4 regions of the Serratia sp. AR11 genome follow, and region 3 is predicted to be linked to each of the others. Evidence: predicted binding sites of a transcription regulator. Region 3 holds the regulator's gene; each other region holds the start of a gene.
What was found. The regulator LexA, encoded in region 3, represses DNA repair genes until DNA is damaged. The targets are predictions, from matches to a motif close to TNCTGTATGTACATACAGNA.

Region 1: ACSOSI_RS08925 (DNA translocase FtsK 4TM domain-containing protein) is a predicted target of LexA. The motif match lies at 1,278-1,297, and genes of this name have one in related genera.
Region 2: ACSOSI_RS11275 (metal-dependent hydrolase) is a predicted target of LexA. The motif match lies at 2,732-2,751, and genes of this name have one in related genera.
Region 4: uvrB (excinuclease ABC subunit UvrB) is a predicted target of LexA. The motif match lies at 1,878-1,897, and genes of this name have one in related genera.

Annotation. Positions count from the first base shown of each region.
Region 1 is NZ_CM150739.1:1,862,573-1,867,434, reverse strand. It holds gene ACSOSI_RS08925 (DNA translocase FtsK 4TM domain-containing protein) at 1-1,212, opposite strand, end outside; gene lrp (leucine-responsive transcriptional regulator Lrp) at 1,333-1,827, opposite strand; gene trxB (thioredoxin-disulfide reductase) at 2,494-3,465, shown strand; gene ACSOSI_RS08910 (LysR family transcriptional regulator) at 3,543-4,424, shown strand; gene gstA (glutathione transferase GstA) at 4,521-4,862, shown strand, end outside.
Region 2 is NZ_CM150739.1:2,374,768-2,379,629, forward strand. It holds gene kdgR (DNA-binding transcriptional regulator KdgR) at 1-456, shown strand, start outside; gene ACSOSI_RS11270 (L-cystine transporter) at 588-1,979, opposite strand; gene ACSOSI_RS11275 (metal-dependent hydrolase) at 2,164-2,712, opposite strand; gene hxpB (hexitol phosphatase HxpB) at 3,108-3,773, opposite strand; gene ACSOSI_RS11285 (HdeD family acid-resistance protein) at 3,839-4,862, opposite strand, start outside.
Region 3 is NZ_CM150739.1:4,978,280-4,983,141, reverse strand. It holds gene plsB (glycerol-3-phosphate 1-O-acyltransferase PlsB) at 1-936, opposite strand, end outside; gene ACSOSI_RS23530 (diacylglycerol kinase) at 1,086-1,454, shown strand; gene lexA (transcriptional repressor LexA) at 1,576-2,184, shown strand; gene dinF (MATE family efflux transporter DinF) at 2,477-3,841, shown strand; gene ACSOSI_RS23515 (CsbD family protein) at 4,126-4,335, shown strand; gene zur (zinc uptake transcriptional repressor Zur) at 4,444-4,862, opposite strand, start outside.
Region 4 is NZ_CM150739.1:1,417,009-1,421,870, forward strand. It holds gene ACSOSI_RS06755 (ATP-binding cassette domain-containing protein) at 159-869, opposite strand; gene uvrB (excinuclease ABC subunit UvrB) at 2,008-4,020, shown strand; gene ACSOSI_RS06765 (VF530 family protein) at 4,128-4,385, shown strand; gene yvcK (uridine diphosphate-N-acetylglucosamine-binding protein YvcK) at 4,390-4,862, opposite strand, start outside.

The sequences.
Region 1 (4,862 bases), 2.4 Mb from region 3:
GGCAGGCTCGGCGGCACTGAAACCGGCCGGAGCACTGACATCAACATGATCACGTTGTGCGGCAGAGAAATCAAATGGAGAGCGGTCGTGCGACGGCGATACGGCCGGAGCATCCCAATTCCCCATACGAGGCTCATCGTCATCCCGGTAAGGGTCGACCGGGCGCGTCGTCTTCGGCGTTGGTGTCTCTTCAGGGATTTCAAACGAGTACAGCGGCGGCGCGGTGTTTTCCGCTACCGCGCTCATCGGATGCTGGTTCACCGAGGCCGGAGCCACCGGTGCCGCAGTAACCGACGGTGCCTGAGCGACAACAGGTGCCGCTGTGGCAGGTGCGCTGGCTGGCGCTGGCGCAACCGGTACGATATCCGCATCTTCGTCATCATGAGCCCGCAGGCCGCTGAGCAACGGATCTTCGGCATCTTCCGCCGCCATTTTCGCGGTTTCCGTGACCGAAGGCGCTGAGAACAATACGTCATCTTCCGCTGCATTGGCCGCCGTCGCTGTGGTAGCCGCAGCAAGCGCGGCTTCCTTGTCTGCAGATTCGGGTTGCTCTTCGACGTAACGGTCGTCATCGTCGTGATAACGGTCTTCACGGCGTGAACGGTTGGTCATAAAGGTCGCCGTCCCCAGCACCACGCCGCCGATACGCTCGGCGATCACCAGCCAGGACCAGCCGGTAAACAGTGTCAGCCCCGCAGCCCAAACGCACAGCAGCCCCAGGGTGGCACCAATGCCGTTGAACCAAGGTAACATGGCGTTGCTCAGCAAACTGCCGATCACACCGCCGGAGGCGAAGTAATAGAGATCGTCGACATTCAATGCCGCCAGGCCACACGAAGTGAGCACCAGCGCCAACGTGCCGATCAGGCGCAGTGAAAGCGCAAAATAATCGATGTATTCGCCGCCGCTGCGCTGACGATAAGCCACCCAGCACAACACCAGCATGATCGGCGGTATCGCATAGGCGAGTACCCCGAAGGTGAAGAACAATGTGTCGGCCATCCAGGCCCCGACGCCACCGCCCAGGTTATGAATTGGCTCATGCCACGCGGTCTGCGACCAGCTTGGGTCAGATGGATTAAAACTGACCAAGGCAGCCATGAGGTAAATGGCAAAAATGGCTACCACAATCAACACAGCTTCGAGCAAACGGCGGCCGCTGCTGAGTTTTCTCAAGGTAACTTCTTTATCTTCTGTATATTCCTGGCTCAAGAAAGGCTCTCCAGGTTCCTGTTAGCTGACATAGCAACAGCGCCGAGAAGCTTCCCCGGCGCCGAAACTGTATGAATAAACAGGAGTGTAACCAATTTAATCAGGTTTTGCACCTGCACCCTACCGTGTTTTGATAACCAGACGGTTACTCTGTTTCACTTCTTCCATTACCACGTACGTACGGGTGTCGTTAACCCCCGGCAGACGCAGCAAGGTTTCACCGAGCAACTTACGGTAAGCCGACATATCCGGCACGCGGGTTTTCAACAGATAGTCGAAATCACCGGACACCAGATGACACTCCTGAATTTCTTCAAGTTTCTGTACTGCCGAGTTGAATTGCTCAAACACATCCGGCGCACCGCGGTTCAACGTGATTTCTACGAAGACCAGCAGGGACGCATCCAGATAATGCGGGTTGAGCAAAGCGGTATAACCATGAATAAAACCCTGGCGCTCGAGGCGGCGCACACGTTCTAAACATGGGGTTGGGGATAACCCCACGCGCTTGGAAAGCTCAACGTTCGAAATACGCCCATCCTTCTGCAATTCGTTCAGGATGTTGCGGTCGATACGGTCGAGATCTTTACCCGGGCGTTTCTTATTGTCTGCCATTATTATTGTCTCTCTTATTTTCTTCCCTGCACTTGCCACACCCCAACCAACGTCAATGTGTAAGGGTTCGTTCCAAGCGAAGACCCAATGCCTGTCATATGCTTCACTACCATCATCACCCCTTGTGCAGCCTGTCTGTCAACTCTGCACCGGGTTTTTAAATGACGTTATCGCAAGAAGAATTACCCCCGCTTGCACGGTGTCCCCTCACCTGCCACACGAAGTTTCAGCAACGGCGCAAAATTCCGCACCAACGCTGTAAATACGTACGATTTACTGTAGGGACAGGGATAATTTCTTCTTCCTATGATGTTTTCGCAAATGCGCAGCGGATTGTCAAAGTAAAAGAAGCAAAATCAGAAGAACGTACCGTCATGAAAAGTTAGCACCCCGTTTTTAGTTATGAATCGCTGGCTTGAAAAGCCCGCAGTCAAGGCCCCCCAAGCCGCTAATGGGCTGTTTCCAGTCAATGGCGCAGGGAGCAGCGCTGAGTGGCTTCCATAAGTTAAATTGCTGCATTTTACGCTCGCTTTAGCAGCAATTTAATAATTAATAGGGAAAGGCTATCAAACAAATCGTTAACAACATCCCCTGACGCTTTTTTTAATGCTGCGTTTTCCCTACAATCGGATCCATTGTCCGCCATTGTGGGAAAAGAGGGTATTCATGGGCACGGCTAAACACAGCAAATTATTGATCCTGGGCTCCGGCCCGGCGGGTTATACCGCCGCAGTTTACGCAGCGCGCGCCAACCTGAGCCCGGTATTGATTACCGGTATGGAGCAAGGGGGTCAGTTGACCACCACCACCGAAGTGGAAAACTGGCCGGGTGATGCCGAAGGCCTGACCGGCCCGGCGTTGATGGAGCGTATGCGCGAGCATGCTGAAAAATTCCAGACAGAGATTGTGTTTGACCACATCAACAGCGTTGACCTGCAGAACCGTCCGTTCCGCCTGTTTGGTGACAGCGGCGAATACACCTGTGATGCACTGATTATCGCCACTGGCGCATCGGCCCGTTACCTTGGCCTGCCTAGCGAAGAAGCTTTCAAAGGCAAGGGCGTGTCTGCCTGTGCCACCTGTGACGGTTTCTTCTACCGTAATCAGAAAGTCGCGGTGGTCGGTGGTGGCAACACTGCCGTGGAAGAAGCGCTGTATTTGTCCAACATCGCGGCCGAAGTTCACCTGATTCACCGCCGTGACAGCTTCCGTTCAGAAAAGATCCTGATCAACCGGCTGATGGAGAAAGTGAAAAACGGCAACATCGTGCTGCACACCGACCATACTCTGGACGAAGTGCTGGGCGATCAAATGGGCGTTACCGGCGTACGTATCCGTAGCACCAAAGCGGAAGACCAAACGCAGGAACTTGAACTGGCCGGCGTGTTTATCGCCATCGGCCACAGCCCGAACACCAGCATTTTCGGTGGTCAGCTGGAGCTGGAAAACGGCTACATCAAGGTGCAGTCCGGTATTCACGGTAATGCCACCCAGACCACCATTCCAGGCGTGTTCGCCGCCGGCGACGTGATGGACCACATCTACCGCCAGGCGATCACCTCTGCCGGGACCGGTTGTATGGCAGCGCTGGACGCTGAGCGTTATCTGGACGGCATTGCCGGCGCAGAAGTGCTGTAACCACACACTGTCATTTTGAAAAGCGGCTATCACAGCCGCTTTTTTTGTTCCTGTAAGTTAAGTCGGACGGTGATTCGATGCACAATCTTCTCCATTGGCGTTTATTGGTTGCGGTAGCCGACAGCGGTAAAATCACCCAGGCGGCAAGCCAATGCGGCATGACCCAATCCGCCGCCAGTCAGGCCATCGCTCAGTTGGAAGATGCGCTGAATACCTTGCTGTTGGTTCGCCTGCCGCACAGCGTTGCGCTTACCCAGAGTGGTGAACAAATTGTCGTTCACGCCCGCGCCATGCTGGCCGAGCTGGAGGCAATCCAACACTACGCGCAGCGGGCACAAAGCGCGCACGCCGGAAAGATTCGCCTGGCCAGTTTCCCCTCCGCATTCTCCCTGTTACTGCCGCCGTTATTACGTAAATTCCGCCGTCGCTATCCTGCGATTGAACTGGTTCAATTGGAAGGTACCGACCAGGAAGTGGAAAACTGGTTGGCACTGGAAACCGCCGACGTCGGTGTGGTGTTGAACCCAAATAGAGAACGGCAAAGCTACCCATTGGGGCAAGACCTGTGGCTGGCCGTGACCGCCAGTCATCATCCACTGGCCAGGGGGCGGCAACCGGTGGAGTTCAGCACACTGGCCAAACAGCCGTTTGTGCTGGCTACCGGCGGCTGCAATCTCAATGCGCAACTGTTGGCACAGCAGGCCGGGTTGGTATTAACCGATGTACGTATCACCGTCAGTGACTGGAACACCGCCCTGACGCTGGTTCGGGAAGACGCCGGTGTATCGTTGATGCCAGCCTCGGTGATACCGACCGATCTCTCAGGTATTTGCGCGTTGCCTTTGGCTACGCCGCTTTATCGTCATTTTGGCCTGGTCTGTTCGTTTGGCAGCGCGGCTTCAGCGCCGGTACAGACCCTGCTGCAGTATCTACAGCAGCACCTGCCCGTCAGTAGCTGAGCTGATAACAGGTTTCTGATATTTTAATTATTCAGTGGGCAGCGCCGACGGCATTCTGACGTTCAAGCAATTTCGCTTCTTAGCGCAGGAACTGCCATGAAACTCTACTTTGCACCCGACACCTGTTCGCTCTCCCCACACATTGTTTTACGCGAGCTGGGATTGCCGTTCGAACTGATCAGAGTCAATAACCGCACCAAACGCAGCGCCGACGGCCGGGACTTTTTTCAGGTGAATCCCAAAGGCTACGTCGCCGCCCTGATGCTGGATGACGGGCGGGTGATTACCGAAGGTGCTGCCATCGTGCAATATTTGGCAGATCTGCGCCCCGACGCCGCACTGGCCCCACCTGGCGAGTCTTTCGAACGGGTGCGTTTACAGGAATGGCTGAACTTCATTACCAGCGAGATCCACTCGGGTTCCAGTCCGTTGTTCAAC
Region 2 (4,862 bases), 2.6 Mb from region 3:
CTGGATGAGGACAGTATTGTCTATATCCATAAAATCGATGCCATGTATAACCTGCGTATGTATTCGCGTATTGGTCGTCGCAACCCGCTGCACAGTACGGCGATCGGTAAAGTGCTGTTAGCCTGGCGCGACCGGGCTGAAGTGGCGCAAATCCTGTCAAAAATTGAGTTTACCCGCAGCACCCCGAACACCCTGACCGATGCCGCAGCCTTGATGTCGCAACTGGAGCAGGTGCGTGAGCAGGGGGTGGGTGAAGACATTGAAGAGCAGGAAGAAGGGTTGCGCTGCATTGCGGTGCCGGTGTTTGACCGTTTTGGCGTGGTAACCGCCGGTCTGAGTATCTCGTTCCCGTCCATTCGTTACTCGGAAGATGCCAAAGCCGATTACGTCAACCGTCTGCATACCGCCGCCCGCAACATTTCCGAGCAAATGGGTTATCACGACTATCCATTCTGATCCCGTGGGTTCGAATAATTCATGGCGTTGCCAGTTATGGGCAGCGCTTTTTTTATTTTAGATTTAGCGGTTTTTCAGACGTAAAAAAACCGGGGCCTGCTTCAGCCCCGGTTTTTTAATGCCGACGAAATTTACTGGTGAGCCAGTTCCACTTCGTCTTCGCTGTCCATAATGGACTTGTCGGTTTGCTTCATCAACTGACTGGTGATGGTCCCAGCAGCCATAGAGCCGTTGACGTTCAGTGCGGTACGGCCCATGTCGATCAGCGGTTCAACCGAGATCAGCAGCGCAACCAGCGTAACTGGCAGGCCCATCGCCGGTAGCACGATCAGCGCGGCGAAAGTCGCACCGCCACCGACACCGGCGACGCCGGCGGAGCTGATGGTGACGATACCGACCAGGGTGGCGATCCACACCGGGTCCAGCGGATTAATACCGACGGTTGGGGCTACCATTACCGCCAGCATGGCCGGGTACAGACCGGCACAGCCGTTCTGGCCGATAGTGGCACCAAACGAGGCCGAGAAGCTGGCGATGGATTCAGGTACGCCCAAACGACGGGTCTGCGCTTCCACGTTCAGTGGAATGCTGGCGGCGCTGGAGCGGCTGGTAAAGGCGAAGGTGATCACCGGCCATACTTTGCGGAAGAACTTCAACGGGTTAACGCCGGTGAAGGCCAGCAGGGCGGCGTGCACGGCAAACATGATCGCCAGACCCAGATAGGAGGCGACGACGAAGCTACCCAGTTTGATGATGTCGTGGACGTTAGAGCCGGCGACCACTTTGGTCATCAGTGCCAGTACGCCGTACGGAGTCAGTTTCATCACCAGACGCACCAGCTTCATTACCCAGGCCTGCAGGGTATCGATCGCCACCAGCACGCGTTCGCCTTTAGGCTTGTCGTCTTTCAGCAACTGCAGCGACGCCACGCCGAGGAAGGTCGCGAAGATCACCACGCTGATGATTGAGGTCGGGCTGGCCCCGGTCAGATCGGCAAACGGGTTTTTAGGAATAAAGGACAGCACCATCTGCGGTACGGTCAGGTCGGCCAGTTTACCGACGTAGTTGCTTTGGATCGCTGACAGACGTGCGTTTTCTTGCGCCCCTTGCACCAGACCCTCGGCGGTCAGACCAAACAGGTTGGTCACCAGCACGCCCACCAGCGCCGAAATCAGCGTGGTGAACAACAGGGTGCCGATAGTCAGGAAGCTGATTTTCCCCAGAGAAGAGGCGTTGTGCAGCTTGGCGACCGCGCTCAGAATTGAGGCGAACACCAGCGGCATCACAATCATTTGCAGCAGTTGCACATAGCCGTTACCGACAATGTTGAACCAGCTGATGGATTCTTTCAGTACCGGGTTGTCCGAGCCGTACACCAGTTGCAGCGCCAGACCGAACACCACGCCCATGACCAGGCCGACCAGTACTTTTTTCGCCAGGCTCCATTGCTTATGACGGCTTTGCGCCAACAGCAAAAGGAGGGCGACAAAAATCACCACGTTAATAACCAGCGGAAGATTCATCCCCAATGTCTCCAATTATTTTTTCTTATATAAAAATGGCTATGCACCAAGGCGTAGCGATACTAAATATCGTAACAGTTTGCGTAACGGCTCACTTATATCCAAATGGAATTTTATATAACTTTATTGGTGATTTTGTTTAATTAATAATCTTTACGGATATTAAATGGCCATTTTTTTGTGATCACAGTCTGATATTTTTTATTTGTTCAAAATAGGACTGCACAGGAATGGTGCAACCGCCTTGCCAGTAGATCGCAAAAGCCACCAGACACAGGCACAGAGCGCGCTCGAGTTGGTTGCCTTTCTGAGAATTTAGCAGCGGCAGGCGAAAACGCCAGCGACAGGGCCAAAGCAAGGGCACGCCAGCGGGGGTGAGCATATCTGCCAACAGGTGGCTGAAGTAACCGATAATCATCGCATGCAGGACATCCGGCGGGATCGGCCAACTGCGCGGCACGTCAAGCTGGAACAGTGCCATGCCGCCGGCGATCGCCAGCAGGCTATGAGTAAAACCGCGATGGCCGAAGGCACGTGAAATAGGAATGGCGATCCAGCGCAGGCGCTGGCCTAACACCGATTTGGGGTGATCGATATCAGGCAGCAACGAAGTCAGCAGAGCGGCGGGGATAATATGCCACCAGTCGCCGGTAGCAAGCGATGGTGTCACCTCGGCCTTCTTGGCGAAAATCGCGCAAGCGACAGAGAAAATAAGATGTCCTTCCGCGGTCATACTGCATTTCCGGCTGATAAACTGTTAATTTATCCAGTATATGGGAAAATTCCCAGTAGTGGAAGCAGTTACCCTGTAACCAATTGTTTATTTTATACGGTTTTACAACGGCTTGTTTGGTCAGTGTTAAAGGGGGATGCGTTTTTTTATCTGGTAAGGCTGATGGAGGAAGAAAGCTCCGGACGACAGGATCAGGTTGCGTGGCAGTGACAGCCTGTGCCGATCGCCCGGCGCTTTCTTATGGCCCTAGCATAAAGAGTGCGGCAGGCTAACTCAATATAAATGAAATGGTGTTTTATTTATTTTATGACGTAATGCGCTATTTTGAAATTAAGCGGTGATGGGGCTTAAAGGGGATGAGTAACGGCACCGGGAGTAGACCGATGCCGTGAAGATTAGGCCAGGTGATCAGGTGTCAGCTGCTCCAGCGTTTCGAGCTTATGGTCGGCCAATGCCCAGCGCGCATCGTTGCGATACTCGTGCGCCGGGATAACGATCGAACGCATTCTGGCGGCTTTGGTGGCAATCATGCCGTTGAATGAATCTTCCAAAGTGATACAGCGCAGTGGATCACTGCCGAGACGTTCGGCGGCAATCAGATACACTTCGGGGTGCGGCTTGCTGTAAGGCAGATATTCGGCGGAAACCAATTGGTCAAAGTAGCCTTCAAGGTCAAACATCTGCAGAACCTGTTGTTGCATGTGAAGCGGCGAAGCTGAGGCCAGGCCGATATTCAGATCCAGACTGCGGCACAGCTCCAACGCCTGCTGCACGCCCGGCAACAGCGGCTGTTTTTCACGTACCAGTTCTATGGCGCGTTCGATGATCCGCGCGGAGACTTCCTCTTGCGAGACTCCTTGCCACGGCATGGCCTGGTACCACATTTTCACCACCAGATCGATGCGCAGACCCAGGGTGTCCGGTAGCTTGTGGCGGTCAGACAAATCCAGCCCCAGTGCGCCAAAGATATCCAGTTCCGCCTGTAGCCACAGGGGTTCTGAATCGATCAATAAACCATCCATATCAAAAATAGCGGTTTCAATGCGTTGCGAATAGGCCATTAGCGGTTAACTCCTTGCCGGCGCCGGTGAATGTGGCCAACACTTTATCATCGCTGACGGCGAGACTAAAACTTTTGCCTGCCAGGCTGAGCCCGGCCAAAGCGCAGGATACGCCACACTTCCCGCAGTTTTAACCACCAACGCTGATGTTGGCGCTCGGTGACCTGCTGTAGCATGCGCGCATAGTCCAGCACCAATCCTGGCGTCCAGGTCATGCTTTCGCCACGGCTGCGCAGCACCGCCAGCATCCACAGGTTGGGATCGAGCACCAGCAACAGAAAACGGCGCCACAGATGTTTATCGCCCAGAACGCCCTCCAGCGCGCTGTCGAGTGCCCGAATCACCGTGGTGGAACAGTTGCGACGGGTCAGGTTGTAGGTGGTGTCCTGCTGATAGTGCTGCCAGAAAGTGCGCAGCGCCGCGGGGTTATAGCGGTGAAACTGGATTTTTTTGTCCGGTGGGCACCAGGCCGCCACCTCTTGTTGCAGGCCCGGCAGAAAACGGCCGTCGACGTTGTTTTGCTCGCCGGAATGCAGCAACTGGCGAAAATCCTGTGTGGAGTGGCTGATATCGTTAAGCGGATAGTGACTAATATACAGATCCGGATCGAGCGCCAGAGCGGCATGACCGGTGGAAATATTACCGCCGCCGTCTACCGCAGCGATGTAGCGGTCGACGATGTAACGTCGGCGCGCGTCCTTTGCCGAACCTATTGGCGTCCAGACGTACACGTTGAGCGGGGTGATATCATGCGTCCATTGTGGTTCGGGCTGACCCTGATTCTGATTCAGCGAAAAGCTTTCCAGTCGCCGAGCAATACGCAGCAGCGCCCAACCGGAAAGCAGGATCATTACGCCAAGGCAAAAGGGTACCGTCATCCGGTGCGGCACCGGCCAGCCGACGAAAATCATCAGCGACAGCAGAATTTCGCCGCTGCCGGCCAGCGCTACCGGTTTCCATCGGCTGTGCTGGATCACCGTGGAGGAGGCGATACGTACCGCACCGTCAAGCAGCAGTGCGCTGCCAAACACCAGCGTGGCGACGATGTTATCGTCTGCGGGCACGTCCAGTATCAAAAAGGCCATAAAC
Region 3 (4,862 bases):
CAGGTAGTCCATGTGGCTGCGGTGGCAGGGTACATAAACAATCTCGTGGCCGTCCTGCGCCAACTGACGCACGCGTTCGGCGTTTGTGACGTTGATACCTTGATACAGTCGGTTCCAGGTCCAGCTCAGCACGCGATCGGAAAGGCGCACCGTCTCGTAAGAGAAGTCGGCAGCGATCTCTTCCATCAGCGCAATGGCATTCTGCTGGGCTTTTTCGTGGGAAATCTTCTTGCTGCGAGCTTCGTCTTCGACCGCTTTTTCGATCGCCTTGGACGCCAACAGCTTGTTGAACAGGTCCTGACGGGCCGGCAGGCTTGGGCCGACGGCGGCCAGACGCTGACGCGAGAAGTGCATGCGTGCTACGCGAGCCAGTTTCTGCGCAATGATTTTGTCCGTACCGTGCTCGGTGGCCATGCGGCGCAGCGAAACGGTATTGGAAAAACGGACAAAGCTGTCGCGGCCGAGCCACAGCACGGCGAAGAATTTCTGCACGCCATTCAGCAGACGCAGATGCGGTGTGCCGTGACCTTCGCGCCCCGGAGAGCGGCCAAACATCACCGAAACCGGCAGCATCTGAATGTCGAGATCCGGATTACTGCGGTGCAGGTCCAGATAGTCGTGGAACAGTTTTACCGACTCTTCTTTCGGCGTGTAGTAGCGGAATACGCGCGGGCCGTCGTGAATAAACACGTGGCTTGGCAGCACGGTGCCGTCTATCTCCAGCGGATTGAGGGGGTCGGGCAGATCTTGCGCCAGGCACTGGGTGCGCAGCGTCAGCAAATCCGCCTTGGAATTATAAGGTAAAACATACAAAATCGGCCGTGAGGGATCCAACCCTAACTCCGTGACCGGATCTGAAGGGATAACCTTACTTCTTACCAACAGTTTGAGTGGTAAATTCAATAGTTTATAATAAATTTTACGCCAACCTGACATAACAACGTGAAGCCTCTTGTTAGCAATGCGCCGCAAGCATACCAGAAACCGGGTAGCAGATCTGTGGTGTTGGAAAACCGAGAGCCGGGAGAGTTTCCTGGCCTAGACTGTTTAATTATGACTTATCTCTGCTAAAGGCACTAAAAAACATGGCAAACCAAGCAACCGGCCTGACCCGTATTATTAAAGCCGCCGGCTACTCTTATAAAGGCTTTTCCGCTGCCTGGCAGCACGAAGCGGCATTCCGCCAGGAATTGGTGGCGACCGTGCTGGCTATCATACTGGCGATTTGGCTGGACGTGGGTGCGATAGCGCGCATTTTACTGATCGGATCGGTGCTGTTGGTGATGATCGTCGAAATCCTGAACAGCGCGATTGAGGCGATTGTCGATCGGGTAGGGACTGAGCATCACGAGCTTTCCGGTCGGGCAAAGGATATGGGCTCGGCGGCGGTTTCGCTGGCGATTATTTTGGCGCTGTTTGTCTGGGGGTCGGTGCTGTGGCAGCACTTTGCCTGAGTGGCGGCGTTGCGTTGCGACAGGTGTCGCTAATCCCTGATTTTTATTCACTCTTCGGTTCCCAAGCCGCAGTTACCTGTATATACTCACAGCAAGACTGTATAAACAAACAGGGGGCGGAATGAAAGCACTAACTACCAGACAGCAAGAGGTCTATGATCTGATTCGCGATCATATTTCGTCCACTGGCATGCCGCCAACGCGCGCCGAGATCGCCATGCGTCTGGGGTTCCGTTCGCCAAATGCCGCAGAAGAACACCTGAAAGCGCTGGCGCGTAAAGGCGTTATCGAGATTATCTCCGGCGCTTCGCGCGGCATTCGCCTGCTGATGGAAGATGAAGAGGGTTTACCGCTGATTGGCCGTGTCGCTGCCGGTGAGCCGCTGCTGGCGCAGCAGCATATCGAAGGGCACTACAAGGTCGATCCATCCCTGTTCAAACCGAGCGCGGATTTCCTGCTGCGGGTCAACGGCATGTCGATGCGTGACATCGGTATTCTCGACGGCGATCTGCTGGCGGTGCATAAAACTCAGGACGTGCGTAATGGCCAGGTGGTTGTGGCACGCATTGAAGATGAAGTCACAGTCAAGCGCCTGAAAAAACACGGTAACGTGGTTGAGCTGCTGCCGGAAAACAGTGAATTCCAGCCGATTGTGGTCGATCTGCGTCAGCAGAATTTCACCATTGAAGGTCTGGCGGTCGGTGTGATCCGCAATGGCGACTGGGTTTAATCCTCACGCCCAAACATCGTCCTCTGATTCAAGTCGCCCCAGTTCTGGGGCGATGTCATATCTGATTCACTATATACCCTATAGCTTTCAAGTTGCAGCTAGGCGGCCAACTCGCTCATCCCCAGGCGCTTACTCAGGTAAGTAACTGGGGTGACAAATCTGCCGGGAGCAGATTTGAACGCTGTTTGCAGCGGCCCCGAAGGGGTGTGGCTCATGGACGGGCCACATAACTGAGTGCAGATAACAACGCTGCAATTTGAAAGATGACGGGTATACACGGGAACATTTCACTATGCGCCTGCTTTCTGCCTTCACCAGCGATACCGATAAAGCCCTGTGGCGCCTTGCGCTGCCCATGATTTTCTCCAATATCACCGTGCCGCTGCTTGGGCTGGTAGATACCGCAGTCATCGGCCACCTCGACAGCCCGACCTATCTGGGTGGCGTAGCGGTTGGCTCCATGGCCACCAGCTTCCTGTTTATGCTGTTGCTGTTTCTGCGTATGAGCACCACCGGGCTGACTGCTCAGGCGTTGGGGGCACAAAATCCGCAGGGGCTGGCACGAGCCTTTATGCAGCCGTTGCTGCTGGCGGTGTTGGCCGGGGTGGCTATTGTGTTGCTGCGCTATCCGCTGATTGAGTTGGCGCTAAAAATCGTCGGTGGCGATGGGGCGGTGCTGGAACAGGCTCGTTTGTTCCTCGAGATCCGCTGGCTGAGCGCCCCGGCGGCGCTGGCCAATATGGTGATCCTGGGTTGGTTGCTTGGCGTGCAATACGTGCGCGCACCGGTGATCCTGCTGATTGTCGGCAACCTGCTGAATATCGTATTGGATATCTGGCTGGTGATGGGACTGGGCTGGAACGTGCAGGGGGCCGCGACCGCGACGGCTATCTCTGAATATGCCACGCTGCTGTTGGGATTATGGCTGTCCTGGCGCGTGATGCGCATACGCGGCATTTCTGTGCCAATGCTGCGCCAAGCCTGGCGCGGTAATCTGCGGCGTCTGCTGGCGTTGAATCGCGACATTATGCTGCGTTCATTGCTGCTGCAACTGTGTTTTGCCTCGCTGACCATCTTCGGTGCCCGGCTGGGCGGCGAGGTGGTCGCGGTAAATGCGGTGCTGATGAATTTGCTGACCTTCACCGCTTATGCGCTGGACGGTTTCGCCTACGCGGTAGAGGCACATTCGGGCCATGCCTATGGCGCCCGTGACGATAGCCAACTGCGTAAAGTATGGCGTGCGGCTTGCCGGCAGGCCTGCCTGGTGGCGTTGGGCTTTGGTCTGCTCTATGCCGTTGCCGGGCAGCAAATCATTGCCGCCTTGACCTCTTTACCGGAGCTGCGCGCACTGGCGAGCCACTATCTGCCGTGGCAGGTAGTGCTGCCGTTGGTGGGAGTATGGTGCTATTTGCTGGACGGCATGTTTATTGGTGCCACCCGCGGCGCAGAAATGCGTAACAGCATGGCAGTAGCCGCCGCCGGTTATGGGCTGACGCTGTTTACCCTACCTGTACTGGGCAACCATGGATTGTGGCTGGCGCTGGCGGTGTTCCTTTCGCTACGCGGCCTTGCGCTCGGGTGGATTTGGCATTGCCACAGGGTGCGAGGGACCTGGTTTACAGCGGATGTGACACAGTCAAAAATGAGTAATAATTAGTTTTTCTTATGTTTTTGTTTATATTAAGTTACATTTTCTTGAGCGAAATTCTTTCCGCTTAACTACTGTTCTTCTGGGGTTTTTACTGATTTTTCTTTGTTTTGTGAATTTTTATCCTGACTTTTTCTTTTTTATCGCTATCTGTAGCTATAGTTAATCATGTGGTTGGCGGAATAAATTGGAACTGACAACCCTTTTATTCAGGTCGATTGACCGAAATAATTACTCAGTTAAGTCCGGCCACAGGCGTTTAAAACTGACTAATCACAGGTAACGGAGAGGTTATGAACAAAGATCAAGCCGACGGTAACTGGAAGCAGTTTAAAGGGAAAGTGAAGGAACAGTGGGGCAAGCTGACCGATGACGATCTGACGGTCATTGAAGGGAAACGCGAACAGCTTGTCGGTAAAATTCAGGAACGTTATGGCTACCAGAAAGAGGCGGCCGAGAAAGAAGTTAAATCCTGGGAAGACCACAACAAGTATCGCTGGTAGCGCGCTGGGCCGCAGCGGATTGCGGCCACAAGCTACTTTTAAAGGCCCGGCGTTTTTATCCCCTTAACGCCAAGCCTGCAGGTACAGGGAGGTACCTGAAAAACCAACCTATTTCTTCTTGATGGCGATGCTGTGATCGTGTTCGCCGCAGTCATGCTTGCTGTCACAGGCTTCTACCTCAACGCAACCCGCACACAGGCCATGCGCCTCCACCACGTTATGACGCAGAACAAAACCAGACTCCTTCGCCAGTTTCTGCAACGTCTCTTCGACCCCTTCGGTAGTGCGTTCAGTCACCTGACCACAGCGATCGCAGATAAACAGCGCGGAAGTGTGCGTCGGCTGTTCGAAGTGATGGCACAGCACGTAGCTGTTGGCGGATTCCACCCGGTGAATGAAGCCTTGTTCCAGCAGAAAATCCAGAGCACGGTACACCGTCGGTGGTTTGGCCTGAGGTTCGGCGACGCGCAGCAGATCGAGCAGGTCGTAAGCGCTGATGGCACCGGGCTGCTGTGCCATCAGGCGTA
Region 4 (4,862 bases), 1.9 Mb from region 3:
AAAACCCGTTGAATATGGAGGGAGCGTTTGGTCATTTCCAACAAACGGAGTTTGGTCTTCGCTGATACAACACAAGGCGAAATGAGTGGTGCGGTTCTGAAGGCGTTAGTCTGGGATAAGCCATGAGAGCGGTGTGCAATATTGCACACCCCTGCCAGTCAAACTGCCAGATAGGCATTAATCAATTCCTCGTCCAACTGTTCCAGCGTGCCATCGGCGACGCTGCGGCCCTGGTCCATCAGGCAAAAACGGTCCGCCACGCGACGGACAAACGGCAGCTTGTGCTCCACCAGCAGGATAGTCATACCCAGTTCGCGGTTAAGCTTACGGATCACGTTACCGATATCGGCCGCGATCGTGGGCTGCACACCGCTGGTGGGTTCATCGAGGATCAGCAACTCTGGCTCCAGCACCAGAGCGCGACCAATCGCCAGTTGCTGCTGCTCACCGTCGCACAAATCGCCGGCTCTGCGGCTGCGCATTTCTCGCAGGTTGGGGAACAGGTTATAAATCAAAGGCGGAATGCGGCGGTTTTTATCGCGGCCGGCCATCAGCGCTACCTGCAGGTTTTCCTCTACGCTGAGCTGCGAAAAGATTTGCCGTCCTTGCGGAACATAGCTGATCCCCAGCGCGGTGCGGGTTTCCACCGGTTGCTGCAGCAGGTTTTGTGGCGGTTCATCCGCCAACTGCCAGGTCATGCTGCCGCTAACCACCGGCAAATGGCCCATGATGCAGTTCACCAGCGTGGTCTTGCCCACGCCGTTACGGCCGATAAGCACCGTGCACTGGCCGCGCGGCAATTCCAGATTGATGTCCCACAGGGTATGGGTTTGCCCGTAAAACTGATTCACTGACCTTAAACTCAACATTCGGCATTCTCCTCAAAGAATCGTATTCCACTCCTTGCCACCGTTTTCACAGTAGCGGTTTCTTTCCCGAGTGTTTTAATGTCCAGAATAAAGTGCCGAATGACTGCCTTTTACCAGGCAGTTTAAATTCTGGTAAAACAAGTGATACATAGGCAAAAATCGCAGTTATTGTCGGCTTGCCCGCGCTCTTTGGTCTTTATCGAGTAAAGAGCGGTTGTTTTACTTCCGTCTGTCCGCTAAATGACAGCGGATAATTCCGCCATTCCATCCCGGAGATTTATCCCGATCGTACTTTTGTCACCCAAGGGTAATGCAACCCTTGGGCCAACTTTATAAAACCGTTAAAAACAGGATTGTTATTGCCTTGTTAACGGTTTTTCGCGCCAGGACAGGGCTGGCGGACCAAGTGAAAATAGAGGGGAAAGTTAACGCGGACGATTTTTGCACTCTTCCAGTGCTGCGAAGAATGCTTATGGTGCAAACTATTTCGTCGGTTGTAGCAAGATGCATCAGGTGACGGCAGCAATGAGATAAATCCGTTTTTGGCAATGGGGCTTTTTAGCATTAATCGGCATAACCAAAGCGATATTATTGTGAAAAAATAACTAAAAAAGCCATCTTGGCGGACAGAAACGGCAAAAAGCGCTCTTTCTGCAACTCCCAGCCGGGGCGGGGTGGTGAGAGTTATCCACCATTCCTGTGGATAACCTTGTGCATTAGATTGAGAAAACCGGTTTAAAGCGAGAGCGGACGCGGGTTGTGTTCGCTTTGTCCGCAATCTCGTCTTTTTTGTAAAATCATTAATTATCAATATTTTAACTAAAATCAAGCGGCCAATGTATTGATGAAGTCTCTATGTATGATTTTTGGCCGCAGTGCTATCAATAAGTTAATTCGTGACGGATTTTGGGGATAAATCTGTTATTGACAATAAAAATGTCACGCGGCTGTAACCCCGACGGTGCATTCAGCCTGATTTGACGCACGCTAAAGCGACGAATCGCTTGAAGCTGGTTTTATATCCAGTATCATGGGCACTGGCAAAAATCGCCGGGGCTTTCCATAATTAGAGGCCATCAATTGAGCATTAGCTCAATGGCCGCCTGAGCGCGCACATCTCCACAGGGTAGCCGAGTCCATGAGTAAAGTTTTCAAACTGCATTCCGAATTCAAACCGGCCGGCGATCAGCCGCAGGCCATCAGCAAGCTGGAAGAGGGCCTGGAAGACGGCCTGGCACACCAGACGCTGCTGGGCGTTACCGGGTCGGGCAAGACATTTACCGTCGCCAATGTGATAGCCGATCTGAACCGGCCCACCATGGTGCTGGCACCTAACAAAACGCTGGCGGCGCAGCTGTACGGTGAGATGAAAGAGTTCTTTCCCGAGAATGCGGTCGAGTATTTTGTCTCTTACTACGACTACTATCAGCCGGAAGCCTACGTACCCAGCTCCGACACCTTTATCGAAAAAGACGCTGCGGTGAACGAACACATCGAGCAGATGCGTCTTTCCGCGACCAAAGCATTGCTGGAGCGCCGCGATGTGATCGTGGTGGCGTCGGTCTCGGCGATCTACGGTCTGGGCGATCCTGATCTGTATTTGAAGATGATGTTGCACCTGACCAAGGGCATGATCATCGATCAGCGTTCGATCCTGCGTCGTTTGGCGGAGCTGCAATATGCCCGTAACGATCAGGCCTTCCAGCGCGCGACCTTCCGCGTGCGTGGCGAGGTGATCGACGTCTTCCCGGCGGAGTCGGACGAGCTGGCGCTGCGTATTGAACTGTTTGATGAGGAGGTCGAGCGGCTTTCGCTGTTTGATCCTTTGACCGGCCAGATCGAACAGGTGGTCCAGCGTTTTACCATTTATCCGAAGTCGCACTACGTGACACCGCGTGAGCGGATCCTGCAGGCGATGGAAGAGATCAAAGTGGATCTGGCCGAACGGCGCAAGGTGCTGTTGGCCAATAACAAACTGCTGGAAGAACAGCGCCTGACGCAGCGCACCCAGTTTGATCTGGAGATGATGAACGAACTGGGCTACTGCTCCGGCATTGAAAACTACTCGCGCTACCTGTCCGGGCGTAAAGAGGGCGAGCCACCGCCGACGCTGTTTGATTATTTACCGGCGGATGGCCTGCTGGTGGTCGATGAATCCCACGTCACCATTCCGCAAATCGGCGCTATGTACAAGGGCGACCGTTCGCGCAAAGAGACGCTGGTGGAATACGGTTTCCGCCTGCCGTCGGCGCTGGACAACCGCCCGATGCGTTTTGAAGAGTTCGAAGCGCTGGCCCCACAGACGATCTACGTGTCTGCCACGCCGGGCAAATATGAGCTGGAGAAGTCCGGCGACGATATTATCGATCAGGTGGTGCGCCCTACCGGCTTGCTGGATCCACTAATAGAAGTCAGGCCGGTGACCACCCAGGTGGATGACCTGCTGTCTGAAATTCGCAAGCGGGTGGCAATCAACGAGCGCGTACTGGTCACCACCCTGACCAAACGCATGGCGGAAGACCTGACCGAATATCTCGAAGAGCACGGCGAGCGGGTACGCTATCTGCACTCGGACATCGATACCGTGGAAAGGGTCGAAATCATTCGTGACCTGCGCCTGGGTGAGTTTGACGTGCTGGTGGGTATCAACCTGTTGCGTGAGGGGCTGGACATGCCTGAGGTGTCGCTGGTGGCGATTCTGGACGCAGATAAAGAAGGCTTCCTGCGTTCCGAACGTTCGTTAATCCAGACCATTGGCCGTGCGGCGCGTAACCTCAATGGTAAAGCGATCCTCTACGGTGACAGAATTACCGACTCGATGGCCAGGGCGATTAGCGAGACCGAACGTCGTCGCGCCAAACAGCAGGCGTTCAACGAAGAAAATGGCATCGTGCCGCAGGGCCTGAACAAGAAAGTTTCCGATGTATTGCAGCTGGGCAAACCGGGCAATCGCGGCAAGGGCCGAGGGAAGGGCAAGGCGGCGGAAAACGTTGGGCAATACAAAAATCTCACGCCAAAAGCCCTGGATCAAAAAATCTGCGAGCTGGAAGCGCAGATGTATACCCACGCACAGAATCTGGAGTTCGAGTTGGCGGCAGGCTTGCGTGATGAGATCCACCAGCTGCGCGAGCAGTTTATCGCTATTTCGTGACCGGTTGGGGCGCCGCCAAGGGTGGCGCTGCCAAACATAAAATCCTTGTCGCCTCCGCCAAAGCTGATTATGGTGTGCGGCCAATTGACAACTACGAGCCGCAGACCATGACCGAACACCAGTCCAAAGACCCGATGCACGGCGTCACTCTGGAACAACTTTTAAATAAACTGGTGGAGAGCTACGGCTGGTCAGGGCTGGCTGAACGCATTCGCATCAACTGCTTCAGCAGCGATCCCAGCATTAAATCCAGCCTGAAGTTTCTGCGCCGCACGCCGTGGGCGCGCAAGCAGGTGGAAGATCTTTATATCGATATGGTCGAGAAGGCCGCCAGCGATAATCCGTGGTTGCGCGGCGGCCAGTAAAGCCTTAACCGCGGGCACCCAACTCGATTAATGCCTGATCCAGCGCCTGGCGCAGCAACTGACGGTCGTGGCGGTAAGGGATATCCGTCGCTTCCAGCGGTTGTTTAATCACCACCCGATCCTGTACTTCGCTGGCATCTACCGTCGGCCCAACAATCAGCGCGTCGATCATCCGGCGGCCAATTTTCTCTTCCATCAGCTCCAGCTTGTTTTTTAGCGTCAGGGCGGCTGCCGCGACGCTTAGCTCACGCCCCAGATTGCCGATATAAATCATATTGGCACTGCTGCGGCGCAAGGCTTGAGTCAGGTCATCGAGCAGCAGCAGCGGCATCAGGCTGGTGAGGAAGCTGCCTGGCCCAATCAGGATCACGTCGGCCTGTGCGATGGCATCCAGCGCTTCGCGTGTCGCGTTGACTCGCGGTGACAGCATCAGTTCCTGCGGCATGTCAGTCAGTTGATCGACGTTCACTTCACCAT